Regions from separate parts of the Sodalis sp. C49 genome, predicted to be linked through region 2. Evidence: predicted binding sites of a transcription regulator. Region 2 holds the regulator's gene; each other region holds the start of a gene.

Region 1 (10,376 bases), 1.4 Mb from region 2:
ATAGAACGACTCATGCCGGTAGCCGTGGTAGGCCACCTCGTGACCCTGCTCCACAATGGCCCGGCACTGCGCCGGCCAGTTCTCCACGACCCAGGCCGGCACAAAAAACGTGGCGGGCAGCTGGTGCGCCTTGAGCAGATCGAGGATGCGCCCCAGCGCGCGGAAAGGACCGTAGCCGCCGAAGGTAAAATAATCCGCTTTGCGCCAAATGCTGCCGTTCAGCATGGCATCGCCGGTAGGGCCGTCGACATCGAACGCCAGCGCCATACAGCCCGTTTTACCCCCGGGCCAGCGGGTGGAAGTAGAAGACATGATTACGCGCTTTCTCCGCTAACAGGCCGCGCGGCCGCAAACCGTCCACGCGGTAAAACCACGACCGGTTATTTGCCGCCGTTGATGGTGACCTCGGTTACCGCGCCGTCCTGCATGCCCCATTTCGTCAGTATTTTCATGTAGGTGCCGTCGGCAATCATCGCGGTCAGGGCCGATTTCACGCCGTCGATAAGGGCGCTGTCGTCCTTGGCGATGCCCATGCCGGTGACCTGGTAGGCAAACGCCTTGCCCAGCGGTTTATAGGTATTTTTCTCCAGGTTCATGATATACGGCAGGGTTTCGCTGCCCTGCACCACGCCGTCGATGCGGCCCTGGCGCAGCTGGGTACGGGCATCGGCAGTGCCTTCCGCGCCCACCACCACGATGGCCGGTTTACCGGCGGCCTCGCAGTTGGCCTGGCTCCAGGCGGCAATTTCCGCTGGGAAGGTGGTGCGCCGGCTGGTGCCGACCTTCTTGCCGCACAGATCCAGCATCTGGTTTATTTCACTGTGGGCGACGGTGGTGTAGAACTGCGGCCCGCTGTGGTAATAATCCACGAAGGTCGCTATGGGCTGGCGGGCTTTGGTATCGGTCATGCCGGAGAGGATCATATCGATGCGCTTGGTCGCCACCGCATTGACCATTTGTTCAAAGCCGATTTCCTGCCAGTTGATTTTGCGGTTCAGGCGTTTGCCGATCTCCATGCCCAGATCGTAATCCATGCCGGTCAGCTCGCCGGTGGCGGGATCCTTGAATTCCAGCGGCGGATAGTTAGGCATCATGGCCACTTTGATTTCGTCTTTTTGCGTCAGTTCTGCGGCACCGGCAGTCGTGATGCCGGCCGCCGTATTGAGCAACACGCCGGCGGTTAACAAGGACAACAGCGTTTTTTTCATGATCAGGTTCTCATTATGTAATGATGTTTAAATCAGGACGGCAGAGATAAAATTCTGGGTCCGCGGATTCTGGGGATGGAGCAAAACATCTTCCGGATTACCACTCTCAATGATCCCGCCTTCATCCATAAAGACCACGCGGTTGGCTACTTCCCGGGCAAAACCCAACTCATGGGTGACCACGATCATCGTCATTCCCTCGGCGGCGAGGCCGCGCATCACCGCCAGCACCTCGCCCACCATCTCCGGATCCAGCGCGGAGGTGGGTTCGTCAAACAGCATCAGCTTGGGTTTCATGGCCAGCGCGCGGGCAATCGCCACCCGCTGCTGCTGTCCGCCGGACAGTTCCAGCGGATAGGCGTCGCGCTTGTGGGCCAGCCCCACCCTGTCCAGCAGCGCCATGGCTTCCTCGGTGGCTTCCTTTACCGGCCGCAGCAGCACCTGCGTCGGCCCCTCGATAATATTTTCCAGGGCGGTTTTATCGGGAAACAGGTTAAAGCGCTGGAATACCATGCCGGTCTTCAGGCGCTGGCGGGCCACCTGACGGTCATTGAGCGGATAAAGCTTTTTACCCACGATGCGGTAGCCCACCAGCTCGTCATCCACCCAGATGCCGCCGCTGTCGATGCGCTCCAGCTGATTGATACAGCGTAAAAACGTGCTTTTCCCCGAGCCGGAAGGGCCGATAACGCACATAACCTCGCCGTGGTCCACAGCTAGGTTAATGTTCTTAAGCGCCTGAAATTGATCGAAATACTTGTTCACATTGACGGCGTTGATGATGTTTTTCATCGGTCCTCCCGTTAGCGATCGCGGCGCCGGGTGCCACGGCCGAAATACCGTTCCAGACGCACCTGTCCAAGCGACAGCAGAGTCACCGCCACCAGATACCAAATGCCGGCGACAAACAGCAGTTCCATTACCCGGGCGTTGGCGAAATAGATGGTCTGGGCGTTATACAGCAGCTCGGAATACTGGATCATGCTGGCCAGGCTGGTGGTCTTCACCATGCTGATAAATTCGTTGCCGATGGGGGGGATAATCACCCGCATCGCCTGGGGTAAAATAATGCGCCGCAGGGCATGCAGGCGGGTCATGCCAATGGTTTTAGCGGCTTCATACTGGCCCTGGTCCACCGACAGCAGGCCGGCGCGCACCACTTCCGAGGTATAGGCGCCCTGATTGATGCTCAGGCCGAGCAGCGCGGCCATAAACGGCGTCATGATATCGACGGTGTGAACGCTGAACAGCCCGGGAATGCCCATGACCGGGAAGATCAGCGCCAGGTTGAACCACAGCAGTAATTGCAATATCAATGGGGTACCGCGGAAAATCCAGGTGTAGCCGATAGCGACGGCGCGCAGCACCGGGTTTTGCGACATGCGCATCACCGCGATAACGACGCCGAAGATGACGCCCAGCAGCATCGCCAGGACAGACATCACGATAGTATTGCCCAGGCCGAAAAGAATGGCTTTGGCGGTCAGGAACTGGCCGACGAAGCGCCACTCGATGTTGCCGTGGGCGAAGGCATTGATCAGCAACGCCAGCAGCGCCAGAATAATCACCGAGGAGAAAATCCGGCCATAATAGCGCTGCGGCACGTGCTGATATTCGCTGAGATCGATCCTGGCGGACGGGTCGCCGCCAGGATAGCGCTGTTCGTTCATAGCCACTCCCGCCGGTTATTCAACAGAGGTTAACGTCAGACCGGCATAGCTGGTCACCCAGGCGGCCTGGGCCGCCAGTTTCAGGCGTAGCCGGGCGATTTGTTCGGCTACGCGGACCGGCGCGGTTCCGCCCCAGGCGCAACGCGCGTTGATAGCCGCCTCCAGGGTCAGGCACTGGCGCACCTCGCCGGTCAGGCGGGCATCCACCCCGGCCAGCTGATCGTCGCTGAGCTGGTGCAACGCCAGTTGTTGCTGTTCGCACAGCTGTACCAGCCGGCCGGTGATTTCATGGGCTTCTTTAAACGGCACACCCCGGCGGGACAGCCAGTCCGCCACCTCGGTGGCCAGGGTAAAGCCTTCCGGCGCCTGCTGCAGAAGTCGTTCGCGGTCGACGACCAGGGTCTCGATCATGCCGGCCATGGCCGGCAGAACCAATAACAGCTGTTCAACCGTATCCATGGCATTGCGCTTGTCTTCGATCAGATCGCGGTTATAGGACAGCGGCAGGCTTTTCATGGTGGCCAGCATCGCCGTCACGTTGCCGATTAAGCGCCCGCTTTTGCCGCGGGTCAGCTCGGCGATATCGGGGTTTTTTTTCTGCGGCATAATGGAACTGCCGGTGGCGTACGCATCATGCAGCGATACCCAGCGGAACTGGCGCGAGGCCCACAGGCAGACCTCTTCGCACAGCCTGGAGAGATTGACGCCGAGCATGCCGCCGGCAAACAGAAATTCCGCCACATGATCGCGGCTGGCCACCGCGTCGATGGAATTTTCGCAGGGGCCGTCGTAACCCAGATCCCGCGCCGACAGCTCGGGGTGCATGGCAATCGCCGAACCGGCCATGGCGGCGGCGCCCAGGGGGGACAGCGCGCAACGTTTATCCCAGTCCTGCAAGCGCTCGACGTCGCGGGCAAACGATTGGGCATGGGCCAGGAGCTGATGACCGAACACGATGGGCTGGGCCTGCTGCAGGTGGGTAAAGCCGGGGGCGATGCTGTTGATATGCTGCTGCGCCTGCTGCACCAGCGCCGTTTGCAATCCCAGCAGGGCGAGGACGATTTTCCGCGCGTTATCGCGCAGGTAAAGGCGCAAATCGTTGGCGGTCTGGTCATTGCGGGACCGGCCGGCGCGCAGTTTACCGCCCAGTTCCCCCAGCCGCTCGGTCAGCATGCGCTCAATAAAGGTATGCACATCCTCATCATCAATACTGGGCTGGATACGGCCCTGGCGGTGGTCATCGGCCAATTGCCCGATGGCCGCCACCATCAGGTCGGTTTCCCGCGCGTCCAGCAGCCCGGCGCGCTGCAATTCGTAAGCATGGGCGCGGCAGCCTTCCAGGTCGTAGGCGGTGAGGGCAAAATAGGCGTCGGGGCTGCGCGACAGCGCGCTGAGCGCGGCGGCGGGGCCGCTTTTGAAGCGTGCTCCCCATAAACGTTCTACCGGTTGTGGCATGGCATGCTCCTTTCATGGCATGGATGTTGCAATCTTTGCTTTATCCGCGGTCGGTGATGAAGACCGGAAGAAAAGAGGACAAACATCCGCTGGCCATGGCGAAATGAGATAAAAGAGGCTGTTAAATTGATAATGGAGAACGAGGGCGTGGGGGTAAATAGTTATTATGGAAAGTCCACTTTCCAAATTTGGAAACACGTCGCCAGTCAAAAGTGATATTAATCAGCAGAACATTGGCGTTGCCGATTTAAAGCTTTTGCGGGTATTCAAAACGGTAGTTGAGGCCGGAGGATTTACCGCGGCCTGCAATGAATTAAATATCGGACTGGCGGCGATAAGTAAACAAATATCCGATCTTGAAATCCGTTTCGGCATGAAACTGTGCACCCGGGGACGTGAAGGGTTTTATCTTACCGAGCATGGCAAAGTGGCTTATCTGGCGTGCCTTGATTTGTTCTCATCGATAAATCAGTTCCGGGATACGTTAAACCATGCCCGCCATGAAATATTCGGTGAATTAAATATCGGCATTATCGATAATACCATCACCGACGCGCAGTCACCGGTGGTGGGGGCGCTAAGCGAGATACACCGCCAGGCGCCCAAGGTCAGCGTGCGTCTCCATGCCACCCAGCTTGAGGAAATCGAGCGCGGCGTTATCGACGGCCGTTTCACCTGTGGCATAATACCCGTCTACCAGGAAAAACCCGATTTTGATTATTTCTTCCTTTATCATGAAATAGCCTATCTTTGCTGTTCAAACCGGCATGAGCTGTTTTCTTTGGCGCCTAACGCATTAACCAATGAGCGTATTGCCAGCGCCAGTTTAATCAGGCATTTCTACACCAATCATGGCCATCAAAATCCCGGGCTTCATTTTTCCTCTTCCAACGCCGTGGCGGTACAGGTCGAAGCGGTTACCATGCTTATCCTTACCGGTAATTATGTCGGATTTTTGCCCGCACATTATATCAGCCGCTATGAGCGCGAAGGAAAAATCAAAGCGCTCAAACCGGAGAATATCTCGGTGACCACGCCGTTTAATCTGGTGGTAAAAAGAGGCGCGGCGTTAAATTCCGTGGTGAAGTTATTTCGTGATGCGCTTAAAAATGCCGCCATCGCCCCGGCGGATCATACCGGGGCAGAATAATGCACCGGCCCCGCGGCATTGCACCACCCCTGGGCAATCGCTTAAAAGATTTATCACCCACTTGGAAAATATCCCGCAGCGCCAGTCACCTTACCGATTCCGCCCGCCGAACTGACATTGGTTAAATTTATTTACATATGTAAAGCTAATGAGTAGTATTCTCATTATCTTCTTTGCGCGCCCTTCTATGCCAGACTCATCAGGCTGCGCGGGGGCGGGAAAGAATCATAAAAGTAGCGGTCAACTCATTGATTTAACAAAACAACGGTCTTGTGGAGAAAGAGAATGTCGGCAGTGCCAGGGGTAATGAAACGTAGCGCGGGGCAACGGGTAACTCATTCAGGCTGGACATGCTCTTTGTCCCTTATTGCCACGTTGATTTCATCCTTTGTCAATCCGGCATGGGCGGATGAGCCGGCCGGCGAAAAAGCGTCTTCTGATGAAACGATGGTGGTCAATGCCCAGGCAAGCGGCGCAACCGATGCCGCCCGGCAAGATTACAGTGTGCCGGTCACCCGCGCCGGAACAAAAATGCTGCTGGTGCCGCGTGATATTCCTCAGTCCGTCAGCATCATCAGCAAACAGCGCATGCAGGATCAAGACCTGCAAACCGTGGGCGAGGTACTGACCAATACCACGGGCATAACCGCCAATAATATCGACTCCGATCGTTCAACGTATTATTCCCGCGGTTTTTTCATCAACAATTTTCTTTATGATGATATTCCCACCACCCTGAGCGACGTTTGGAACTTCGGCGACGCCGGTTCGGATACCGCCATTTATGATCGTATCGAAGTGGTGCGCGGCGCAACGGGGCTCCTGACCGGATCGGGCAATCCCTCCGCCGCTATCAATATGGTGCGCAAACGTGCCGATAGCCGCGAATTCCAAGGCTCTGTTTCCGGCACTTACGGCACGTGGGATAAGCAACGGATGGTAGCCGATCTTTCCGCGCCGCTGACGGAATCAGGCAACGTGCGCGGCCGCGTTATTGCCGGCTACCAGGATAACGATACCTGGCTTGATCGCTATCATAACCGCAAAAAATTCATTTATGGCGTTATTGACGCCGACCTGACGGATTCCACCACGCTATCATTGGGTTATGATTATCAGGAAAGCGATACCAGCAATCCCACCTGGGGCGGGTTGCCGACCTGGTACAGCGACGGCAGCCGCACGCATTTTGACCGCAGTTTTAATCCGGCGCCGGACTGGAGCTACTCCAGCCATGAGTCGAAAAAAGTTTTTGCCGATCTGACCCAGCGCTTTGCCAACGGCTGGCAGCTGCGCGTCAACGGCACCCATGCCGAAACCGATTTCGACTCCAAGCTGATGTATGCCGACGGTTTCCCGGATAAGGACACCGGCGAGGGCGTTTCCGCCTACGGCGGCTGGAATAAAGGCAAACGTAAGCTGGATTCCGTCGATACCTACGCCACGGGACCCTTTGAGCTGCTGGGCCGACAGCATGAGCTGGTGGCCGGCGCCAGCTACAGCAAACAAAATAATCATTTTTTTAACTCCCAGGCCACCATCACCGAGTCCGATATCGGCAATTATAACAACTGGAACGGCCATATCGCCGATGCGGACTGGAGTCCATGGGTTGATTATTCCAACGACACCATCCGGCAAAAATCGGTCTATACCGCGGCCCGTTTTTCGCTGGCCGATCCGCTGCACCTGATCGTCGGCGCGCGCTACACCGACTGGCGCGCCAATGGTTCGACCGCCACCAGCGATAAAGACGACGTCACGCCCTACGCCGGCCTGATTTATGATATCAACGACACCTGGTCCGCTTATACCAGCTATACCGCTATCTTCCAGCCGCAGACCTACCGGGACGCCAGTAAAAACTATCTGGACCCGACGACGGGTAAAAACTATGAAGCCGGCCTGAAAGGCGACTGGTACAACAGCCGCCTGACCGCGTCTTTGGCGATTTTCCGTATCGAGCAGGATAATGTGGCGCAAAGCGAAGGCACCTATATTCCCGGTACGACGGAAATGGCCTATCGCGGCGTCGACGGCACCGTCAGCAAAGGCGTCGAGTTCGAACTTAACGGCGCGGTAACCGACAACTGGCAAGTCACTTTTGGCGGCGCGCGTTATGTGGCCGACGATCAGGACGGCAACGCCATCAACGCCGAACTGCCGCGCACCTCGCTGAAATTGTTTACCCGTTATCAACTGCCGATGCTGCGCGATCTGGCGGTGGGCGGTGGCGTAAACTGGCAGAACCATACCTGGCAGGATGCCGCCGGCCCGCAGGGTACCATGCGCGCCGACCAGGGCAGCTACGCGCTGGTCAGCCTGTTCAGCCGCTACCAGGTTACCCGCCAGCTTTCGGTGCAGGCCAATATCAACAACCTGTTCGACAAAGAGTACTATGACTACCTCGGTCCTTACGCGGTATATGGCGCGCCGCGCAATATGTCGGTAACGGTGGGTTACACCTTCTGATCATAGACAGGGCGGGAGATATCCCGCCTTGTCTTCTGGCATCCATACCCGTTAACCCGCGGTTTTAACTGCGGCGTCAAATCGTACCTCCTTTAAAAATCTGATAGCCTAAGTCAATAGAGTAATTGACATCTTCATGGCGGATTTTTTTCAGCACCATTTCCGCCGCGCATTTTCCCATGCCGATACGCGGGGTAATAACGCTTGCCAGGCGGGGGGTAATGGCCCGGCCGATATCCAGCCCATGGAAACCGGCGATGGCGATATCGCCGGGGACGGGGATATTTTGCCGCAGGCATTCCAGCAGCGCGCCCACGGCGATGTCGTCATTGGTGCAAAACAGACCGTCCAGATCGGGGAAGCGTTTTAGCGCCTGGTTAAAGATATCGGCGCCGAGGGAAAACGAGGAGATTTCATTGGCGGTGAGCATCAGCGGGGTTAAATCGTAAGACTTCATCGCCTGGGCATACCCCTGGTAGCGCTGGCGGTCGCGTAAATCATCCCGCGAACCAAGATAGACAACCCGGCGTTTGCCGCTGGCCAGCATGGTCGACATCATATCGAAAGCCGCTTCCTGGTTATCATAGCCCACCTGGATATCCATAAATTCCTCACGGGTATCCATCACTTCAACAACGGGGATTTTAGCGGCCAGCAGGCTTTTTATACTGCGCAGGGTATGTTCTTTTTCCATCAAAATAATGCCGTCGATGCTGTAGGAAAGCAGATTAACAATCTGCTGCTCTTCCGTTTCCTTGCTGTAATTATAATTGGCGATTAATGTCTGGTAATTATTAACCGAGGTTACGGACTCGATACCGGCCAGCACGTCGGAAAATACCTGATTATTAAACGACGGCACCAGGATGCCGATGGAGTGGCTGATGGAATTCAGCATCATCTCCGGCGCCCTGTTTGGAATATAATTCAACTCTTCGATAATACCGGCTATTTTGGTCCCGGTCGCCTTGGCAACTTTTTCCGGCGTGCGCAGATAACGGCTGACCGTGGTTTTGGTGACGCCGGCAAAGGTGGCGATGTCTTGCATGCTGACCCGGTATTTTTTCATTCCACCCTCTCTGATGATCCCGGTCCTGTTGCCATGGCCGGCAGACCGGGGATAGCCTTTCGCGCGACGTTCCAGGCGTTCTGTCGGACTGGGCGCGTCTGGTGCATATCCCCGGCCTCCCTATCAATTATTTTCAGTGCGCCAACTAATGGATAATCATATTGAGCAATAGTACACCGGCTAATCCGATAAACGAGATCAGTGTTTCCATGACCGTCCAGGTTTTTAAGGTTTCAGCCACGCTCAGGTTAAAATAACCCTTAAACAGCCAAAAGCCCGGGTCGTTGACATGGGATGCGATCACGCTGCCCGCGCCGGTCGCCAGCACCATAAGCGCCGGATCGGCATGGGTGACGGCGATAATCGGTAAAACAATGCCCGAGGTGGTGATCGCCGCCACGGTGGCCGACCCCAGCGCGATGCGCAATAACGCCGCGACGCACCAGCACATGACAAGCGGCGACAGCGACGTGCCGCGCATGATATTGGCGATAAAATCACCGACGCCGCTGTCCACCAATACCTGTTTGAAGGCGCCGCCGCCGGCGATAATAAAGATGATCATGGCGATGGCGGCAATGGAATCACCCAGGATATCCATCACCTGGCCGATCTGGCGCCCGCTGCGCAGGCCGAGAGTAAAAATACCCAGCACGATGGCGGCAAACAGCGCCACGGCGGGATTACCGATAAATTCCAGCAACAGACGCACGCCGTCGTCTTTCGCCATGGTCATGTCGGCGATGGCGGCCAATGCCATCAGAATGACCGGGATAATGGCCACGGTCACGCTGACGGCAAAACCGGGCATTTCCTGTTCGGTAAAAATTTTCGGGTTGAATAATCCCGCCGGCGGTTCTTTTTCAAATTTTTTCAGCAGTTTGGAAAAAAGGGGGCCGGCGATAATGACGGTCGGAATAGCGATGATCAGGCCATAAATCAGCGTGGTGCCCAGGTTGGCGTTAAAAATGATGGCGATAGCGGTAGGGCCGGGATGCGGCGGCAAAAAGCAATGGGTCACCGACAGGGCGGCGACCATCGGAATGCCCACATACAGCAAAGGCAGCCCCGAGGCGGCCACAATGGTAAATACCAACGGCAACAAGAGGACGAAACCGACTTCATAGAACATCGCCAGGCCGACCACCAGCCCGGTTATCACCAGCGCCCACTGGATGCGTTGTTTGCCAAAAAACTGTATCAGCGTCGTGGCGATGCGCTGGGCGGCGCCGGTATCGGAGATCAGGCGTCCGAGCATGGCGCCGAATCCCAGGATCATCGCCAAACCACCCAAGGTGCCGCCAATACCGTTTTGAATCGAGTGCATGACCGCCAGCGGTTTCATGCCCTCG
Region 2 (10,376 bases):
CTGTTCGGTAGCCTTGATAACCTGGGCGTGCTGGCCAGGCCGCTTGGGGAACACCACGCCACCCTGCAGATTGATCTGCGCAATCACGGCTTGTCCCCCCATGACCACGATGCCGGTTACGCCGCCATGAGCCGGGACGTGATCGAATTGCTTGATGCGTTGCATATCGACGCCGGTCACCTCATCGGCCATTCCATGGGCGGCAAGGTCGCCATGACCCTCGCCGCCCAGGCGCCCGGCCGCGTTGCGCGGCTGGCGGTTATCGATATGGCGCCGGTGGCCTACCCCACCCGTCACCATGACAACGTCTTCGCCGCGCTCAGGCGCGTCGAGGCGGCGGGCGTCACACAGCGCACGGAGGCGGCGGCGCTCATGCGCCATGACGCCCTTGATGAGGAAACCATCCAGTTTTTGCTGAAATCCTTTCACCAGGGCCGGTGGCGGTTTAACGTCGAGGCGCTGTGGGATAACTATCCGGCGCTTATCGGCTGGCGGGAGTCGGCGCCCTGGCTAGGGCCGGTGCTGTTTATCCGCGGTGAAAAATCGCCCTATCTGGATGACGGTTACCGCCAGGCGATCCAACGCCAGTTCCCCCGGGCGCGGGCGCATGTGGTCGCCGGCGCCGGTCATTGGGTTCATGCGGAGAAACCCGCGGCGGTCATGCGCGCCCTGGCCCGTTTCCTGGAAGAATAGGCCGGGCCGCCGCCGGGATTAGCGCCGGCGAGTTTAATATTGTCGTTTGCTACCGGGCTGGGGTAACATGGCCCGCTGTGTTTTATGGCAGCCCCGGCGTACATAAAACATAACGTTACGGGCGATGCGCGTCCGGCGGCGTAGCCAGCCACGCCGCCGGCCGGGGTTTGCCCGCCTGCTTCTTGATGCACAATCCCTTCATGACCTATGGCAAAAGAACAAACGGACCGCACCACCCTGGATTTATTTATCGATGAGCGGCGCCCGGGAAGACCGAAGACGAACCCCCTGTCCCGCGATGAGCAGTTGCGCATCAACAAGCGTAACCAGCTGCGCCGGGATAAAAAGCGCGGCCTGCGCCGGGTGGAGCTGAAAATCAACGCCGAGGCGGTGGATGCGTTAAATGAGCTGGCCTACCGGCAAAACCTGTCGCGCAGCGAGCTGATCGAATTGATTTTACTGGCCGAGCTTGAACGGCAACAAGGCGCGGATCCGCATCCGGAATAAACTTGCCGGCCCGGTAAAGCGCCATCCCGTCCAGGGCCCAAGGCCGCGGACGGGGCAAATTTGCGACAAAACCCGGCCGGCGAGTTTCTCCCCGCATAAGGGTCTGCTATGATTGCCGCAGAGCATCGCTGATTCTGTTACGGAACATATCCATAATATTTAAGAGGTTTTCAAATTCATGGCAACTGTAGGCATTTTTTTTGGCAGTGACACCGGCAATACCGAAAATATTGCCAAAATGATTCAGAAGCAACTGGGTGCGGATGTTGCCGAAGTTCATGACATTGCCAAAAGTAGTAAAGAAGACCTGGCGCGGTTCGACACCCTGCTGCTCGGCATCCCGACCTGGTATTACGGCGAAGCGCAATGTGACTGGGATGATTTTTTCCCCACCCTGGAAGAAATAGATTTCTCCGGCAAAAAAGTGGCGCTGTTCGGCTGTGGCGATCAGGAGGATTACGCCGAATATTTCTGTGACGCCATGGGCACCATTCGCGACATTATCGAGCCCAACGGCGCGACCATCGTCGGTCACTGGCCCACCGCCGGCTATCATTTCGAAGCGTCGAAAGGACTGGCGGACGACAATCACTTCATCGGCCTGGCCATTGACGAAGACCGCCAGCCCGAGCTGACCAATGAACGCGTGGACGGCTGGGTGAAGCAAATCAGCGCTGAATTGCAGCTCAGCTAAAGTCAAGCCGTGCGGGAGGGTGCCGTCGCGACGGCGCCCGGCAAGAGAATCGGTTGCCGTCATGGCGTCGGGACGGCGCCGCCAACCTCACTGATAACTAAATCCTTTCAAATTAATAGATACAAGTTTTTAACTTTTATCCACAACGCGGTACAATAGCGCAGCGGTTCCACCCTTTTTAGCAAAATGTTGCAGAATTCGCCCCCTGAAACGGGCTATAGTTGTTAACAAGGCGCGGTTTTCATTTTGGACAGGCAGTCTTATAATGAGACGGCGTCACATTTTTCGGGCCGACCGATGTTATAGGCTAAGCTAGCCTACAATCAGATTATCAAAGTAACAGGACTAAACCCGCATGACTGACAATAATATTGCATTGAAGAAGGCCGGCCTGAAAGTCACCCTTCCCAGACTGAAGATTCTGGAAGTGTTGCAAGATCCGGAATGCCATCACGTCAGTGCGGAAGATCTGTACAAAAAACTGATCGATATGGGTGAGGAAATCGGCCTGGCCACGGTATATCGCGTGCTAAACCAATTTGACGACGCCGGTATCGTAACCCGCCACAATTTTGAAGGCGGCAAATCCGTTTTTGAACTGACGCAACAGTATCATCATGACCACCTGATCTGTCTGGACTGCGGCAAGGTTATCGAATTTCGCGACGAGTTCATCGAAGCGCGCCAGCGTGATATTGCCAAAAGGCACAATATCAAGCTGACCAACCATAGCTTATATCTGTATGGGCATTGTGAAATCGGCAACTGCCGCGAAGACGAAACGCTGCACGATCACGCCGATATGCTCAACGGCGTAAAAGAATAACCGCGGCGCGGTCCGTTTCTCCAAAGCGGCTGTTATCGCGCCGCTTTCTCACCCTGCAACGATTTTTTTCAATGAGGCTAAACGCCGCCCGTCCCCTTCCCTGGTAACGTTTCCTTCCCGAAGCGCGTCGACAAGCGTCGTATCCGCCAATCACCGCCGTGCTCACCGCCGGCAAACTCCAGAAAACTTCACAGAAAATAAAAATAAATAAAGAATAAATTGAGGCCCTGCGACGCTTTTTTGGGCTCGTCTGCGTAATACATTGAAACGCCAGCGTTTTTATTGCGATTTTTTCACCGGGTAAATTATTCTGTGAATATGATGATAAAGCTATTTTTCGCTGCCAGCAGTAAGCGACAACAAAAGATACATTTTAATTATATGATTTTATTGAATTAATATAGCCAAAAATACCTTCCTGAAATTAACCCGGATCGGTGACTCGATTTTTACACAAAAAGTTAATTTATAAATTAATAAAAAACGTGAAGTTCGCAGCAGATTTTAAACTTTCGCCATGGTGATATAGTGACAGGCAATGTTAATCACCAGAGATAGTCCAGATGAATGATGCGGAACTGCAAAACGATATGCCGCGCGGCATAGGCATTGCTCCTTATATTCGTATTAAACAAGAAGGCATGACTGAAAACGAAAGCCGGATAGTGGAGTGGTTTTTATCTCCCGGCAACCTCACCGACGTCTCGGGGATCAAAGAGGTGGCCCTGAGTCTGGGCCTGTCGGAAGCCATGATTGTCAAGGTGTCGAAAATTCTCGGTTTCAGCGGCTTTCGCCAGCTGCGCAGCGCCATCGTCGAGTACTTCGATCATGCCGACCATGATATCACCGCCGAACTCTCGCCCACCGACAGCCCGGAGGATGTGGTCAACAAAGTGTTTAACCTGACCGTACGCACCATTGTCGAAGGCCAGGCGATAGTCGACGCCAACGTCATCCAGCAGGCGGCCCAATGCTTTTTTGCCGGCCATCAGCGCGAGCTGTACGGCGTCGGCGGCTCTAATTCCATTTGCGCGGACGTGCAGCATAAATTCCTGAAAATCGGCTTGCGTTGCAATGCCTACCTGGACGCGCATTTGATGATGATGTCGGCCTCCCTGTTGCAACCGGGCGATGTGGCGTTGGTGGTATCCCATTCGGGCCGCACCAGCGATCTGAAACGGGTGGTGTCGATTGCCAAGGATAATGGGGCCAAGATCATTTGTATTACCCATAGCAGCAATTCCCCTATAGCCCAGCTGGCTGATTTTAATATTTGTTCACCGGCGCCGGAAACGCCGTTATTAGGCAGAAACGCTTCGGCCCGTATTTTGCAGCTTACGCTGCTGGATGCGTTTTATGTCTCGGTAGCGCGGCAGGATATCGAGCTGGCGAATAAAAACCTGGAAAAAACGAGTTCCATTACCAAGTACCTGAAGCGTGATTATAAATAATTCTCTTTTGGAGATAGAATAATGAATAAATTTCTTAAATTGGCCGGTGGCGCCGCCTGTGGACTGATGTTGTCCACCGTGGTCCACGCGGCAGCCGATTACGCCGTTGTTCTTAAAACATTATCCAACCCTTTCTGGGTAGAGATGAAACAAGGCATTGAGAAAAAGGCCCAGGATCTCGGCGTGACGGTGGATATATTCGCGTCACCGTCGGAAGGCGACTTCCAATCGCAATTACAATTATTCGAGGATTTAACCAATAAGAATTATAAAGGCATCGCCTTTGCGCCTTTATCGGCGGTGAATCTGGTGATTCCCGTCGCCAAGGCTTATCAGAAAGGGATTCACCTGGTTAACCTCGACGAAAAAATCGATTTAGCCAGCCTGGCCAAGGCCAAGGGCAACGTCGAAGCCTTTATCACCACCGATAATGTCGCGGTCGGCGCGAAAGGCGCCAAATTTATCATCGACAGCTTGGGCGCCCAGGGCGGCGAAGTGGCCATTATCGAAGGCAAGGCCGGCAACGCCTCTGGCGAGGCGCGGCGCAACGGCGCGACCGCGGAGTTCAAGGCCAACAGCCATATCAAGCTGGTGGCCAGCCAGCCGGCGGATTGGGATCGCATCAAGGCGCTGGACGTGGCGACCAATGTGCTGCAACGTCATCCCCAGCTGAAGGCCTTCTACTGCGCCAACGATACCATGGCGATGGGCGTGGCGCAGGCGGTGGCCAACGCGGGACAGACCGGCAAGATCCTGGTGGTCGGCACCGACGGTATTCCCGAGGCGCGCAAGATGGTCGCCCAGGGCATGATGACCGCCACCGTGGCCCAGAATCCGGCGGAAATCGGCGCCAACGGCCTGGCCATCCTGGTGAATACGGTGAAAGCGGGCAAGCTGATTGCGCTTGATGCCCAGCCGAAAATTGAAACCGTCGATTCTATATTAGTCACCAAATAGTCCAGGTGCCGCAAGACCGCCTATTCCCGCCGTCTTGTCATTAATCCGGAGAGTAATATGAGCACTCCATATATTAAAATGGAGGGGATCGCCAAATCCTTTGGTCCCGTCCAGGCGTTGCAATCAGTTGACCTGGAAATATACCCTAATGAGATACATGCTTTATTAGGTGAAAACGGCGCCGGCAAATCAACCTTGATGAAAATACTTTCCGGTATTTATGAACCGACGGCGGGGAAAATAATAATTAATGATGTCGAGTACGCGAAGCTCGATCATAAAGTCGCTGCCAGATTGGGCATTGGTATAATTTACCAGGAATTAAGCGTTATCGATGAATTAACCGTGTTGGAGAATTTATTTATCGGCCGTCTGCCGGTAAAAAAAGTGTTCGGCGTAAACGTGGTGGACTGGCACGACATGCGTACCAAAGCGGCTATTATGCTGCTGCGCGTGGGGCTGAAAATACGGCTTGACGAAAAGGTGGGCAACCTGTCCATCAGCCAAAAGCAAATGCTGGAAATCGCCAAGACCCTGATGCTGGACGCCAGGGTGATCATCATGGACGAGCCGACCTCTTCCCTGACCTATAACGAAGTGGATTATCTGTTCCTGATCATGAACCAGCTGCGCCAGGACGGCACGGCGATTGTCTATATATCGCATAAGCTTAACGAAATACGCCGCATCTGCAACCGCTATACGGTGCTAAAGGACGGCAGCAGCGTCGCGTCCGGGCAGATGGGACAGGTGACCAACGATGATATTGTCCGGCTGATGGTCGGACGCGAGCTGCAAAACCGCTTTCGCTCCCTTAAGGAGAAGGTTGGCGGCGACACGGGGGACGCCGATATCATCTTTGCGGTGGAGAATATCACCAGCCGGGATAAACGCCGGGTCAAGCACGTCTCCTTCCAGGTAAAAAAGGGCGAAATCATGGGCTTTGCCGGACTGGTGGGGTCGGGACGCACCGAATTCATGAACTGCATCTTCGGCGTGGAACCGAAAAGCAGCGGCAAGGTGATGCTGCATAACGTCGATATCACGCCCTCTTCGCCGCTGGACGCCCTGAAGAAGGGCATGGGATATATCACCGAAAGTCGGCGTGAAAACGGCTTTTTTGATAATTTTTCCATTGCGCAGAATATCGCCATCAGCAAAAGCCTTAAGGATGGCGGCTATAAAGGTGCTCTGGGATTATTTAATGCGGATAAGGAAAGGCAGCTGGCGGAAACGCAGCGGCGGCTGCTATCGCTGAAATGCAGTTCGGTGGACCAAAATATCACTGAGTTATCCGGCGGCAACCAACAAAAGGTATTGATATCAAAATGGCTCTGCTGCGAGCCGGAGGTTATTATTTTTGACGAACCTACCCGCGGCATTGATGTCGGGGCCAAGGCGGAAATTTATAAGGTGATGCGCACATTGGCCGCCACGGGAAAAACCATATTGATGGTGTCATCCGAACTGCCGGAAATCATTACCGTATGCGACCGTATCGCAATATTTTGCGAAGGGACATTAGCCCATATTCTTGACAATAATGAGAGTATCGGGGAAGAAGATATTATGACGTGGGCTCTGCCACAAAGCTGAGGGAAATAAAAATGGAGAAGGCCACCTTTAACTTCCAAAAATTCTGGGATCAGTACGGCACGTTTTTTATCCTGGCGATTATTGTTGCCATATTCGGCTCTATATCCAGTGAATATTTTCTGAAAACCAACAATATTACCCAGATCCTGGTACAGAGTTCGGTAACGGTCTTGATCGGCATGGGCGAGTTTTTCGCCATCCTGGTGGCGGGCATCGACCTGTCGGTGGGGGCTATCCTGGCCTTGTCGGGCATGGTGACCGCCAAGCTGATGCTGGCGGGTCTTGACCCGGTCTCCGCCGCGCTGATTGGCGGGGTGGTGGTCGGCGGGCTATTGGGCGCCATCAACGGTTGCCTGGTTAACTGGACCGGCCTGCATCCCTTTATTATTACCCTCGGCACCAACGCTATTTTTCGCGGCATCACCCTGGTCATTTCCGATGCCAACTCGGTGTACGGCTTCTCATTCGGCTTTGTTAACTTCTTTGCCGGCAGCGTGCTGGGTATTCCGGTACCGGTGATTTTTGCTTTGATCATTGCGGTTATCCTGTGGTTTATTACCGCGCGCACCAGGCTTGGCAGAAATATTTACGCCCTGGGCGGCAACAAAAATTCGGCATTTTTTTCCGGTATCGACGTTAAATTCCATATGCTGGTAGTGTTTATTATTTCCGGCATCTGCGCCGGGCTCGCCGGCGTGGTATCCACCGCGCGCTTGGGCGCGGCCGAGCCTTTGGCCGGCATTGGCTTTGAGACCTATGCCATCGCCAGCGCCATTATCGGCGGCACCAGTTTTTTTGGCGGCAAGGGACGAATATTCTCGGTGGTAATTGGTGGTTTAATTATTGGCACGATTAACAATGGCCTTAATATTCTTCAGGTGCAAACGTATTACCAATTAGTTGTCATGGGGGGATTGATTATCGCCGCCGTGGCTTTAGATCGACTTATCAGTAAATAGGTAACCGATATGAAGATATCCCCTTCTTTAATGTGCATGGATTTATTAAAGTTTAAAGAGCAAATTGAATTTATCGATCGTCATGCGGATTATATCCATATCGATATCATGGACGGGCATTTTGTGCCCAATCTGACGCTGTCGCCGTTTTTTGTCGAGCAGGTCAAGCGCCTCGCCAGTAAGCCCCTGGATTGCCATTTAATGGTCACCCATCCGGAAGATTATATCGACAGCCTGGCGAAGGCGGGCGCCGGCATGATTACCCTTCATCCGGAAACCTTGTCCGGCCAGGCCTTTCGGCTTATTGAGAAGATCAGGTCCCTGGGATTGGGCGTGGGATTGATACTCAATCCTGAATCGTCGGTGGAGATGATGAAATATTATATCCATCTGGCGGACAAAATTACCGTCATGACCGTCGATCCCGGTTTTGCCGGCCAGCCGTTTATCACCGAAATGCTGGAAAAAATAGGCCAGCTCAAGGCATACCGCGAGAGCCACGGTTTGCGGTATGAAATTGAAATTGACGGTTCATGCAACCAGCGCACCTACCGTTCGCTGATCGCGGCGGGCGCGGATGTCTTTATCGTCGGTTCTTCCGGCCTGTTTAATAATGCGCCGGATATCCACCAGGCGTGGAAAATGATGACCGACCAAATCCAGGACGCGCGGAAAGAGGCCAGCTAAGATGAAAAACAGGCGGTTGGTGATAGTCGGCGTGGATATGGGCGCCACCCATATCCGCATCTGTTTGTTATCGCCCGATGGCCAGGTACTGGTCACGGCGAAAGAGCGCACTCTGCCGGTAGTGGAAAGCGGCCTGGCGGAAGGATTGTCGGCTTTTATCGGCCGCTTTCTCGTCCAGCGCGGCGCCGGGGTCGCCGCAGTGATGATTGGCTTTCCCGCGTCCATAGCCCGGGACAGGAAAACCATCATGTCCACGCCCAACCTGCCCTGCGCCACCCGCGAATTTGTGGATCTGGCGGCAGAACTGGAGCGGCGCCTGCAATGCCCGGTGGCCTTTGAGCGTGACGTAAACCTGCAGCTGTTTTATGACGTGAGCGAGCAGCGCCTGGGGGATAAGCTGGTGCTGGGATGTTATCTTGGCACCGGGTTCGGGTTTGCCATTTGGCTCAACGGCGCGCCTTATGTCGGCGCGCATGGCGTGGCCGGCGAACTGGGGCACATTCCCCTGGGCGATGACGGCGCGCGCTGCGGCTGCGGTAATACAGGCTGCCTGGAAACCGTCTGTTCAGGCGTGGCGCTGGCGCGATGGTATCACGGCGCGGCGCATGACTACGCGCTGTCCGATATTTTCACCTGCGCCCATGGCGATAGCTATATTACCGGCTTTATCGACACGGCGGCCAAGGCGATTGCCACCGGCGTAAACCTGTTTGATCCCGATCATATCCTGCTGGGGGGCGGCGTGATGGATATGGTGGATTTCCCCTACGATCGGCTGATTGCCAGGGCCGGCGACTTTATTCGCAAGCCGTTGCCCTATGAGGAAATCATTTTTGCCAAAGCGTCCTCGTCGGCGTTTAACGGCGCCATCGGCGCCGCCAGGCTGGGACTTCGGGTCGCGCAGGCTGCGTGCGCCGCCGGTTAGGCTACGCGTCGCACGCAGCGCCGCGGTCGATACCGCGGCGCCGGCGCGGCGTCAAACGGCGGTTTTGGTCCAGGTATCGCGCAGGCCTACGGTGCGGTTAAACACCGGTTTTTCCACGCTGAAATAGCGGCTGTCGGCGCAGAAATACCCTTCGCGTTCAAACTGGTAGGGCTTGCCCGGCAGCGCCTCAAGCGCGCTGGCCTCCACAAAGCCTTGTTTGATGACCAGCGACTCCGGGTTCAGCGTCGCGAGGAAATCATCCGCCGAGGCGGGGTTAGGGTCGCTGAACAGGCGATCGTACAAACGAAACTCGGCGGGGACGCCGTGGGTCGCCGAGACCCAATGAATCACCCCTTTCACCTTGCGCCCATCCGCCGGGTCCTTGCTCAGGGTCTCCGGATCGTAGGTGCAGTAAATGACGCTGATCTCGCCCTGCTCATCCTTGTCGATACGCTCCGCCTTGATCACATAGGCGTTGCGCAGGCGCACTTCCTTGCCCAACACCAGGCGCTTGTACTGTTTGTTGGCTTCCTCGCGAAAATCCGCCCGATCGATATAAATCTCGCGGCTAAAAGCCACCTGGCGCTCGCCCATCTCGGGTTTATTGGGATGCGTCGGCATGGTCACGGTTTCCTCGTGCCCGGCCGGCAGGTTTTCTATCACCAGTTTTACCGGATCGATCACCGCCATGGCGCGCGGCGCGGTTTCATTGAGATCTTCACGGATACAGGCTTCCAGCGCGGCGATTTCCACGTTGTTTTCCTGTTTGGTGACGCCGATGCGCCGGCAGAATTCACGAATGGACGCGGCGGTATAACCACGGCGCCGCAGGCCGGAGATGGTCGGCATGCGCGGGTCGTCCCAGCCCTCGACAATATTCTCCGCCACCAGTTGGGTCAGCTTGCGCTTGGACATAATGGCGTATTCAAGATTGAGGCGCGAAAATTCATACTGACGGGGATGACAATCGATAGTGATATTGTCCAGCACCCAGTCATATAAACGGCGGTTATCCTGGAATTCCAGGGTACACAGCGAATGGGTGATGCCTTCGAGGGCGTCGGAAATACAGTGGGTGAAG
Region 3 (10,376 bases), 2.3 Mb from region 2:
GGCCGGAGTCGAGATGCCAGCGGATCACGATCTGCGCCGGGCTTTTACCGTATTTTTCCGCAAGCTTGCGGATAATTGCCTGGTCAAAAACGCCTTCCCCGCCCTGGGCCAACGGGCTCCAGGATTCGGTCAGGATATCGTGGGCGGCGTTCCATTGGCGCAGTTCGCGCTGTTGCAGCAACGGATGCAGTTCGATTTGGTTAATCACCGGCGTAACCCCGGTTTCATCCAGCAGGCGCTGCAAATGAGGAGCATGGAAATTACAAACGCCAATGCTTTTTGCCAGTCCCTCCTCCTTCAGCTTGACCATATCGCGCCAGGCCTGGACATAAGTATCCTGCGAGGGTACCGGCCAGTGCATCAGATACAGATCGACATAATCAAGCTGTAGCTTCTTCAGGCTTTCTTCCAGCGCCTTAGGCGCCACCGTCTGATCGGCGTTCCACAGCTTGGTGGTGATAAACAGCTGTTCACGGGGCAATGCGGCCGCCTGCAGCGCTTCGCCGACGCCGGTCTCGTTCTTGTAAATGGCCGCGGTGTCGATAGAGCGGTAACCGACTTTCAGCGCTTCCTGCACCGCCTTCAGGACTTCTTCGTTGCTGGCCTGCCAAACGCCCAGCCCGAGCTGTGGCATGGTACGTCCATCATGAAATTTTACTGTAGGTTGCGTCGACATCATTTCTCCTTACTTTCCATGCGCCGGTCCCGTTCAGGCCGGCAGGGATCTCACGTGGCGAGATCAGTTATTCTAGTAGAAATTGCGGTGTTGCGTGGCGTGAGTACCCCTCCATTGTGATCATCCCACGGCTGGGACTCAATGCTTATTCCTGTCCGCTATTTGCCTGTTTCTCCAAAAGACTATAGAAAAGGAGTAAAAAAAGGCACTATACCTGTAGGATCGTACAAACAAGAGAACCTTGCCATGACGCAAAATCAATCCCTCTGTACCCGTTTGTCGCTGCGCGCCATGCAATTGTTGCGGGAGAACAAGGCCGTGACCATTCCCCATGTGAAGCTGCTGCATGCCGACGCCTATTATGCCCGCACCCCGGTAATGTACGAGCCGGGCATCATTATCCTGTTCCAGGGCCGTAAAACCGGTTATCTCGGCGGCAAAACCTTTGTTTACGACGCCAGCCAATATCTGCTGCTGAGCGTGCCGCTGCCGTTCGAATGCGAGACGTTCGCCTCGCGGGAAGAGCCGCTGGTGGGATTGTTTATTGGCGTCGATACCCTGATGCTGCAGGATTTGATTATCGATATGGGGGACGATGCGCAGTTCAGGCCGGTTACCCCCCGGTCAAGCGGCATTAACGCCGCGCCGCTGACCGAAGAATTATTTTGTGCCGCCGAACGCCTGCTGGATATTATGGATAAGCCGTTGGACGCGCGGGTGCTGGGGCAGGCCGTGGTGCGCGAAATTTTGTATTACCTGCTGCAGGGCGAATGCGGCGACGCGCTGTACGCCCTGGCGAACCGGCAATCGCATTTTAACCAGATCGCCAAGATCCTGAAAAAAATTGAACGGCAGTTTGCCGATAACCTGACCATCGAGCAACTGGCGGCGGACGTCAATATGAGCCTGTCGGCGTTCCATCATAATTTCAAAGCGGTGACCAGCACTTCGCCTTTGCAATACCTGAAAACCTACCGGCTGCATAAGGCGCGCATCCTGATGCTGCATGACGGACTGAACGCCGGTACCGCGGCCATGCAGGTGGGGTATGAAAGCCCCTCGCAGTTCAGCCGGGAGTTTAAACGTTATTTCGGTATCTCGCCCCGGGAAGACGTGGCGCGCGTGCGCGTGCCGGGACATAACCCGGCGTTGCAGATATAACCCCCGCCGGGAGGAGAAAAAGGGGGCTAGGCGGCATCCTTGACCTTGCGTTTGCGCAGCAGCAGCACCAGCGTGCCTACCAGCCCGCTGCACAGCAATACCAGCGGCAGCACCATCAGGATCATCATCACCTGGTCTTCATGGTGTTTTACCAAGGGCACATGGCTGATGGCGAATCCCAGCGTCAGCAGCGTGCCGACCCATATCAGGGCGCTTAACCAGTTAAACAGCTGGAAACGGGTGCTGCTTAAGCCGGAAATTCCCGCCATGGTGGGCAACAGCGTGCGGATAAACGCCAGGAAACGGCCGACCAGCAGCGCCATCAGGCCATGGCGATTGAACATCGCGTAGGCGCGCTGATGGTAATGGGCGGGCAGGTGCAGCAGCCAGCCGCGGACAATACGGGTATCCCCGAGCCAGCGGCCCTGCAGATAACTGAACCAGCAGCCCAGGCTTGCCGCCACGGTAAGGATGATAAGGGTGGGTATAAACGCCATCACCCCCTTCGCCACCATGGCGCCCGATAGCAGCAACAGGCTATCGCCGGGTAAAAACGAGGCCGGCAGCAATCCGTTTTCCAGGAATAGGGTGGCGAACATCACACAGTAAACTATCCCGATTACCCGCGGATTTGCCAGGGCGGCGAAATCCTGTTGCCAAAGCGCGCGGATAATCTCATGTAATACGCTCATCTCTACCTGCTTATCTCATTTTATTGGCAGCTTAACGTTAACATCCCTGTCTGTCCTCGATCGCGTACGCAATCAGACAATATTTATTAACTATTTTAGACCTGATCCCGGGTATGCGCGATGAGACGCTTCCTCAATCCTGGCGAAACCGGCGGCAAGATCGGCGATAAGGTCATCGGTATTTTCCAGGCCGATATGTAGCCTGACCAGGGTGCCGGTAAAGTCGACTCCGCCGGCGGGGCGGATAGCCGCGATGTCCTCGGGCTGGTTGGCCAGGATCAGCGATTCAAAACCACCCCATGAATAAGCCATGCTGAAATGGATGAAGTGATCGAGATAATACTCCAGTTGCGCCTGGCTCAGACGCGCTTTCAGCACAAAAGAGAACAGTCCGCTCGCGCCGGTAAAATCACGGACAAAAAACGCATGGCCTTTACAGCTGGGCAACGCCGGATGGTTGACCACCGCCACTTCCGGCCGGCCGGCCAGCCAGGAGGCTACCCGCATGCCGTTCTCGGCGTGTTGCTTAAGACGCACGCCCAGGGTGCGCAGGCCGCGCGCGGCCATATACGCGCTATCGGCATCCACCATCTGGCCCATCAAATACGATTGTTCGCGCAACTGATCCCAGCAGCGGTCGTTGGCGACCGCCGTGCCGAGCATGGCGTCGGAGTGACCGATAATATATTTGGTGCCGGCCTGGATGGAAATATCCACGCCCAGTTCCAGGGCCGGCAACAAAATGCCCGCCGCCCAGGTATTATCCAGCATAATCACGATATCGGGGTTGATCGCGCGAACGGCTTTCACGATCGCCGGGATATCCTGTACTTCCATGGTGATGGACCCCGGCGATTCCAGGAATACCACCCGCGTGTTTTCCTGGATTAAGGCGGCGATCCCGGCGCCTATCAGCGGATCGAACCAGGTGGTGGCGACATTCAGCTTGCCCAGGATATGGCGGCAAAAATCCGTGGTCGGCTCATAGACTGAGCCGGTAACCAGGATATGGTCGCCCGCCGAGACGAACGAGAGAATGGCATTGGTCACTGCCGCCGCGCCGCAGGGGTATAGGGCGCATCCCGCCCCGCCTTCCAGTTCCACCATGGCCTGCTGCAGGGAAAAATGGGTCAGCGTTCCGCGCCGGCCATAGAACAGCTCGCCCTGGGCACGTCCGGCGGTGGCTTTTTTTTTCGCCTGGACCGAGTCAAAGACCAACGACGAGGCCCGCTGGATAACCGCATTGACCGACCCTTGGGTATATTTTTTATCCCTGCCGGCGGTAATCAACGCCGTCTCGATTTTCTTAGCCTTCATTATCCACGCTACGCCTTTAACTGATTGTCTGTACTGAAGGGTCCACCGGCGCAATGACGCCGGTGTTCGCTGTGCTACGTTAACATGAATACGCCGCGGCGGCAGGCGTTTTGGCCGGGCTGAAACGATTTATAATAATATTAATTTTGATTTAAAAAGAGGGATCCGGCATAAGCGCCGCCGCCGCCGTAACCCGCGCGTGCGGGAACTGAACGGTTCTTTAACCGAAGTGTTAATAACGTTATTTTCCACGGCGAGGTGTTATTAGGTTGATGAGCGCAGGATAAATTTTATCGCGGGTTGTCGGTGGCGCAAGAATGGTTGATACAAATAATAATGAGAACCACTATCAATTCCCGTTCTGTTTGCTATCATTCTGGCTGGATTATTTTTTAGCAAAGTTTTAGGTGGAGGCGCAGCGTGAAAATGGCTGTTTTACAACGGGTCCAGGTCCTGTCCCAAAGGGCGCAGCGACGTGCTTATTCATTATCCGCAGTGTTGCGTGGCATGTCCGTCGCGACGCTAATGGTATTTGGCCTGACAGGGCCGGCCGCCGCCGCCGCGCCGGATACCGCCCCCGCGCCGATGGGAACCGCCGCCGTCGCCGCGCCGCAAAGGTTGCCGCAGGCGATACCTGTCGACGCCTCCGGCCAGCGGTTGCTGCCGCAGATGGATCTGTCGGTATGGGGTATGTATCAGCATGCCGATGTGGTGGTCAAGACCGTGATGATTGGGCTGCTGATTGCCTCCATCATCACCTGGGCGTTGTTTTTTGGTAAAAGCGCCGAACTGTCGTCGGCGAAACGCCGGCTGCGCCGCGAGATGGCGTCGCTTGCGGAGGTGAAGAGCCTGGACGAGGCTTTTTCGGCCGCGGCGGCATTTAAAGAAGCCAGCGTCGCCGGCCGGCTGCTGGCCATGACGCAAAATGAGCTGGATCTCTCCGCCGAGTCTAACGACAGCAACGGCATTAAAGAGCGTGTCGCCTTCCGGCTGGAACGCAGCGTCGCGGCCACCAGCCGCGCGATGGGTAAAGGCAACGGTTTTCTGGCCACCATCGGCGCCATTTCGCCGTTTATCGGTTTATTCGGCACCGTTTGGGGCATCATGAACAGTTTTATCGGCATCGCCCATACCCAGACCACTAACCTGGCGGTAGTGGCGCCGGGCATTGCCGAGGCGCTGCTGGCCACGGCCATCGGTCTGTTCGCCGCTATCCCCGCCGTGGTTATCTATAATATTTTTGCGCGCACTATCGCCGGCTATAAAGCCATGGTGGGAGATTGCGCCGCGCAGGTTCTCCTGTTATTGGGCCGTGATTTGGATCTGGCCGCCAGCGCCGGGCGTCAAAGCGCGCATGCCGTGGCAAAGTTTCGGATAGGTTAAGCGATGGCAATGCACTTGAATGAAGACATTGACGGCGACGGGGAGATGCACGATATCAACGTGACGCCGTTTATCGACGTGATGTTGGTGTTGTTGATTATTTTTATGGTGGCCGCCCCGCTGGCAACGGTGGATATCCGGGTGGATTTGCCCAACTCCACCGCGGCCCCGCAGCCGCGTCCGGAAAAGCCGGTTTACCTGTCGGTAAAAGGGGATAAGCAGTTGTTCCTCGGTGATCAACCCGTCACACCGGCTAACCTGGCGACGTCGCTGGATACGCTGACCCAGGGCAATAAAGACACCACGATTTTTTTCCAGGCTGATAAAAGCGTTGATTACGAGACCTTGATGTCGGTAATGGATAACCTGCGCCAGGGAGGGTACTTCAAGGTGGGGTTGGTTGGGGCGGAATCCGGCGGCAAGCGCTAGGCTGCTGTGAATTCGGCGGCTTTGAGCCGGTGCTGGCGGGCCTGGCCCGCCATGGAACGGTTAGCTTAAGTGATTGCCGCCGGTGACGCCGTGGACTTCGGCCGTGACGTAGCTGGATTCCTGCGAAGCCAGATAGACATAGATGGGCGCCAGTTCGGCGGGTTGACCGGCACGGCCAAGCGGGGTCTGCGTGCCGAATGAAGGCAGCTTTTCGGTGGGCTGTCCGCCGGACACCTGCAATACGGTCCAAATGGGGCCGGGCGCCACGCAGTTAACCCTGATGCCTTTGGCGGCGACCTGTTTAGCCAGTCCGCGGGTAAAGTTCAGGATGGCGGCTTTGGTGGCCGCGTAATCCAGTAACGACGGACTGGGCTGGTAGGCCTGGATGGACGAGGTGGTAATGATGGACGCGCCGGCGGGCAGGTACGGCAACGCCGCCTTGGTCATCCAGAACAGTGAAAAAACATTGGTTTCAAACGTTTTGCGGAACTGTTCGGTCGTCAGATCGGCAATATCCTCCACCGCCGTTTGTTTCCCGGCCACCAGCGCCAGGATATCCAGGCCGCCCAGTTGGTTGTACGCATCTTCCACCACTTTGACATTTACCGACTCGTCGCTTAAATCACCGGGCAGCATAAATACTTTGCGTCCCGCTTCCTTAATCAGTTCCGCTACCTGTTCGGCGTCTTTATGTTCATCGGGATGATATGCCAGGGCGATATCCGCCCCTTCCCGGGCATAGGCGATGGCCACGGCGCGTCCGATGCCGGAATCAGCGCCGGTAACCAAGGCCTTGCGTCCGGCCAGGCGGCCGCTGCCGCGATAGGTTTGCTCACCGCAATCAGGAACCGGGGTCATGTCGGATTGTAGTCCGGGCGCGTCCTGGCGTTGTTCAGGAAAGTCCTCCCGGGTATATTGGGTCACGGGATTACGCATGGTATATTGATCAAAATCAGCCATCTTTCTCTCCTTTTAAATAATAAGCATACCTATTTAAACCTAAGCCTAGTTGATTTTCCGGATTTGTCGAATATAAAAATTTTGAGCGATTATTTTAATCTCAATTATAAATAATCATAAAAATGCCAACAGGTGCATTAATATTTATTTAAAATTAATGGATATGTTCCAATTGGCTAAATTACCATGCTATAAATTAATAAAATTACCCGGGTTTTTATTCAAAAAAATAAGAGAGTAATAATGATCAAGGTCTAGAAAAAATAACCCTTGGCATCAGGCGGATTGTCGCTGTTAACACTCCTGCTGCCCGGGTCCACGCGGCTGCGGAAGCTGCGGATAAAATGTAAATTGTGCTCGCGCCAGCGTGTGACGCATATACGGCGCTGCCCCAAATATTCGCCCGCGGGACTCAGGCATGCCGGCACGGCGTCGCAATGGTTTGTGTTGCCGTTCGCGCTGTAGAACGAATACGCGCCCGCCGGCGTGCAGGGGCCTTCATCTTTTATCGCGGCGGATCCCGCGATGGTATCAGCGCCCGCCGGCGCGCACCACTCGTCTTCCTCTTCTGATACCAGCGTAAGGTTACCTTCCGCGTCTTCATGGATAATGCAAAAATCACCTTTCAGCAGCGCAATGATGCTCATGCCGTGGCGCTTCACCGCCAGGCTGATGATCTCTTCGCTGATCGGATCGGCGCCGGAGGGGTAATAATTGAATAATAAGTAATTTAGCAGCGGCAGGTTGTCGATATGGCCGATAATATGCCATGATTCATCTCCCTGATTATACGTCTTATAGGGTGTGCCGTCACCGATAAATAATTGGCCTTGCCTTAACCGATGTATTTTTCCGTGCGGACGTGATGTGATGGTTAAGATATTATTTCCTTGGTTAAGGATGACACAAAAACGATTGCTCATACACCCTCTTGTAACTATTAATTATGCTAATTACTGTTATAAAAAATAACCGGTTGCAAAGACATTACACGTTATCGATACGGGTAAAAAGCTAGTATTAAGTACAGTTATTGCCTGTACTTTAGTACAGGTTGTTAGGGCTTTTCTTAACTGATACCATAAATTAACTTTGTATTAAGTTAAATCAAAGAGCATTAATATATAATCATAAAAGGGTGGACTATGTTTAATTTAATTAGTGTTAAGTACCAGGATATTATCAATGATAAACTCGATGAATTATATCTGCTGCGTAAAAAAACCTTCAAGGATCGCCTGGACTGGCAGGTCACCTGCGTCGGAGACCGGGAATTTGACGGCTATGATAATGAACACACCCATTATTTATTAGGATGCTATGGCGGTGAAATCGTCTGCAGCGTGCGTTTCATAACCATGGACCAGCCGAATATGATTACGGGCCCTTTTAAGGATTTTTTTAATTATCAGGCGCCTGAAGACGGTGCCTTGATTGAGTCCAGCCGCTTTTTTGTTGATAAAGGGCGGGTAAAGGACCTTGCCGAGACAAAGCTGCCGTTTTGCCATTTGCTGTTCCTGGGGATGGTGAATTATGCCCGAATGCTTGGTAAGCAGGCAATAATGACGGTATGCAGTAAATCAATGTATACCATTCTTAAGCGGAGCGGCTGGAATATAGCGATCGAGAGTACCGGATTATCGGAAAAAAAAGAGCCGGTATATTTGCTGCGTCTCGGCATCGGTGAAGACAGCCAGGACGCGTTGATCAAATATATACGCCGTCATTATTATTGTGAGGGAAGTTATCTGAAAAAATGGCCTATTTATCTTTGAGCGCTTAGGTGCATCATGGGTCATGCCAGGGTTTATTTTAAGTGTTTTATTGTCAATGTCGTTTCAATTAAATAAGATGATAATAGGTAACGGTCGGGATGGGTCTGTAACCATGGCATGACAATGTCCACCGCCATTATTCATAACGATTTCCCGATGATGACGGCGCCAGTCATTGCCCGCTGCCTTGACGCCGCCGCAATTATTCATGGGTATTCAACAGTTGCAGGTCAGATGCCTTTTTAATGGCGTGTTTGGCATTCACTACGCCAAGTTTTACAATGACATTACTGATATGGAATTTAACGGTACTCTCCGTTATGCCCATGATGATGGCAATCTCGCCATAGGTTTTCCCGAGGCTTGCCCAGCGAAGGACTTCGGTTTCCCGGGTGGTTAACGTTCTTTCATCTCTCTCAGGCAGCGCATGATAGGGATGTATGAGCATAAATTGCTCATGGACGGAGAGCAGCAGCAGCTGGATATTTCTTTTATGCTCCTCGATGCGCTGTTTGAGAAGCGCGCATTCTTCCTCCGCGTACAGGGTTAAGGTTGCCAGATTATTTTCATGATCGTGCAGTGGGAAAGTATAACCGCTGAGGATATTATATTCTTTCGCGGCCGAGAAAATTTTACTATAGGCGCTACTATTGAATAATGGCGTTTTGTCATCCCACACGAAGGGCATGATGCTTTTTCGCGCCAATAAGACAACGGGATCGTATTTATATAATGTCATATTGATATATTTCTCTATCCATTTTTCCGGATAGTTGGAGTAGATAACCGGCGGCTTCGGGTATCTTTTGTTAATCACGGCGTAGGCAAACCGGGTTTGCGCCGGAAAGCGAAATTCACGAAAAATAGTATCGCTAATGTTTTTAATGATAAGATTGTGTTCATTTTTCCTGATTGAATTTGCAGTAAGAAGCATATGAATCTCATCATTTTAGCTGAGTTTAGTTAATGATCTGGGATATATTTAATACATTGAAATGCAGGTTTTTATTATATAATATTATTTTAATCGATAGTAAATCAGTTAACAGATTCGGTCAATGAGAAAATGCGTCCCGCTAAAAAAATCATTATATATATAAGCATAAAGCTAATTATTTTAATTTATATTATTCATCGTGTAAGATACTTTCTGTCTGCGCCTTGTGCCCGGCGTTGTCCGCTTGCCGGCCAGCCTGGCCGTCCGTATAATCCCAGGCAAGCTGCTCCTGTGATATCGCCTCCCTGCCCGAAGCATTAGGAGTGAAATAATTAACTGGGTGTATACTCAAACCAGTTACCACAGTTTCGCAGAGGCGAATACGCGGGATTGCATCTCCCCCGGGGATGTGCCGAGGAGTAGGGAACGCACAATGCCTATCAGCCTGAAAAGCAGGATCATAGCAAAAATCGCCAACAAGTATCGCATGCTCTTTTGGGTAATCATTCCCTTGTGCTTTTTTATTTTTTCCGTTTCTCTCATTAGTTTTTTTGCTTACCAGACGTTGAAATCCCGCGCCGATCATGAGATAGGCAGTACGCTGGCCTTTGTCGACACGCTATTAAACGACGCCGACGCAACGGCCGATGAAGCCATCATGTTATTGAACCGACCTTGCGCGGAGATCGTCGATCGATTACGCATGATCAACATGCGCCATTCGCTGGTGCGCACCGTTATCCTGGATCATCAAGGCCTGGTGTATTGCTCCCCGGTGCCGGCGCCGCCCAATATGAAGCCGCGCAAATACGCAGCGGAAATGCGCGATCTGACGCCGGAAATCGAGCTGCGCGCCGGCACGCTCCTGTTTCCCGGCATTGCCGTCATCGTGTTGCGCAAGCATCGCGGCAATGACGGCGTCAGCGTGGTCATTGATACGCAATATATGCATTATATGATGGATGCGGTGGGATCCAATAACCGGATTTTCCTGAGCATAAAGAATCAATCCCTGTCGCCTGATGGGCGGCTGATCCCATCTGACA

Evidence for each region. Region 2 encodes Fur, which represses iron uptake genes when iron is present. Its sites were predicted from a motif close to ATAATAATGAGAACNACTATCAA; they were not measured.
Region 1: the regulator Fur is predicted to act here: its motif matches at 5,626-5,648, upstream of fhuE (ferric-rhodotorulic acid/ferric-coprogen receptor FhuE).
Region 3: the regulator Fur is predicted to act here: its motif matches at 4,177-4,199, upstream of exbB (tol-pal system-associated acyl-CoA thioesterase).

Annotation. Positions count from the first base shown of each region.
Region 1 is NZ_CP163303.1:3,535,232-3,545,607, reverse strand. It holds gene ABUK12_RS15955 (polysaccharide deacetylase family protein) at 1-312, opposite strand, end outside; gene ABUK12_RS15950 (ABC transporter substrate-binding protein) at 381-1,208, opposite strand; gene ABUK12_RS15945 (amino acid ABC transporter ATP-binding protein) at 1,236-2,000, opposite strand; gene ABUK12_RS15940 (amino acid ABC transporter permease) at 2,012-2,878, opposite strand; gene argH (argininosuccinate lyase) at 2,894-4,333, opposite strand; gene ABUK12_RS15930 (LysR family transcriptional regulator) at 4,500-5,483, shown strand; gene fhuE (ferric-rhodotorulic acid/ferric-coprogen receptor FhuE) at 5,790-7,955, shown strand; gene idnR (DNA-binding transcriptional regulator IdnR) at 8,032-9,024, opposite strand; gene ABUK12_RS15915 (gluconate:H+ symporter) at 9,170-10,376, opposite strand, start outside.
Region 2 is NZ_CP163303.1:2,126,709-2,137,084, forward strand. It holds gene ABUK12_RS09635 (alpha/beta fold hydrolase) at 1-693, shown strand, start outside; gene ybfE (LexA regulated protein) at 901-1,200, shown strand; gene fldA (flavodoxin FldA) at 1,379-1,894, shown strand; gene fur (ferric iron uptake transcriptional regulator) at 2,250-2,720, shown strand; gene alsR (transcriptional repressor AlsR) at 3,284-4,171, shown strand; gene alsB (D-allose transporter substrate-binding protein) at 4,193-5,128, shown strand; gene alsA (D-allose ABC transporter ATP-binding protein AlsA) at 5,186-6,724, shown strand; gene alsC (D-allose ABC transporter permease) at 6,736-7,683, shown strand; gene alsE (D-allulose 6-phosphate 3-epimerase) at 7,693-8,370, shown strand; gene alsK (allose kinase) at 8,372-9,295, shown strand; gene glnS (glutamine--tRNA ligase) at 9,347-10,376, opposite strand, start outside.
Region 3 is NZ_CP163303.1:4,432,158-4,442,533, forward strand. It holds gene dkgA (2,5-didehydrogluconate reductase DkgA) at 1-676, opposite strand, end outside; gene ABUK12_RS20035 (AraC family transcriptional regulator N-terminal domain-containing protein) at 968-1,837, shown strand; gene ABUK12_RS20040 (DedA family protein) at 1,864-2,529, opposite strand; gene metC (cystathionine beta-lyase) at 2,620-3,846, opposite strand; gene exbB (tol-pal system-associated acyl-CoA thioesterase) at 4,273-5,229, shown strand; gene exbD (TonB system transport protein ExbD) at 5,233-5,658, shown strand; gene ABUK12_RS20060 (SDR family oxidoreductase) at 5,719-6,618, opposite strand; gene ABUK12_RS20065 (carbapenam-3-carboxylate synthase domain-containing protein) at 6,873-7,541, opposite strand; gene ABUK12_RS20070 (acyl-homoserine-lactone synthase) at 7,764-8,393, shown strand; gene ABUK12_RS20075 (helix-turn-helix transcriptional regulator) at 8,596-9,327, opposite strand; gene ABUK12_RS20080 (EAL domain-containing protein) at 9,764-10,376, shown strand, end outside.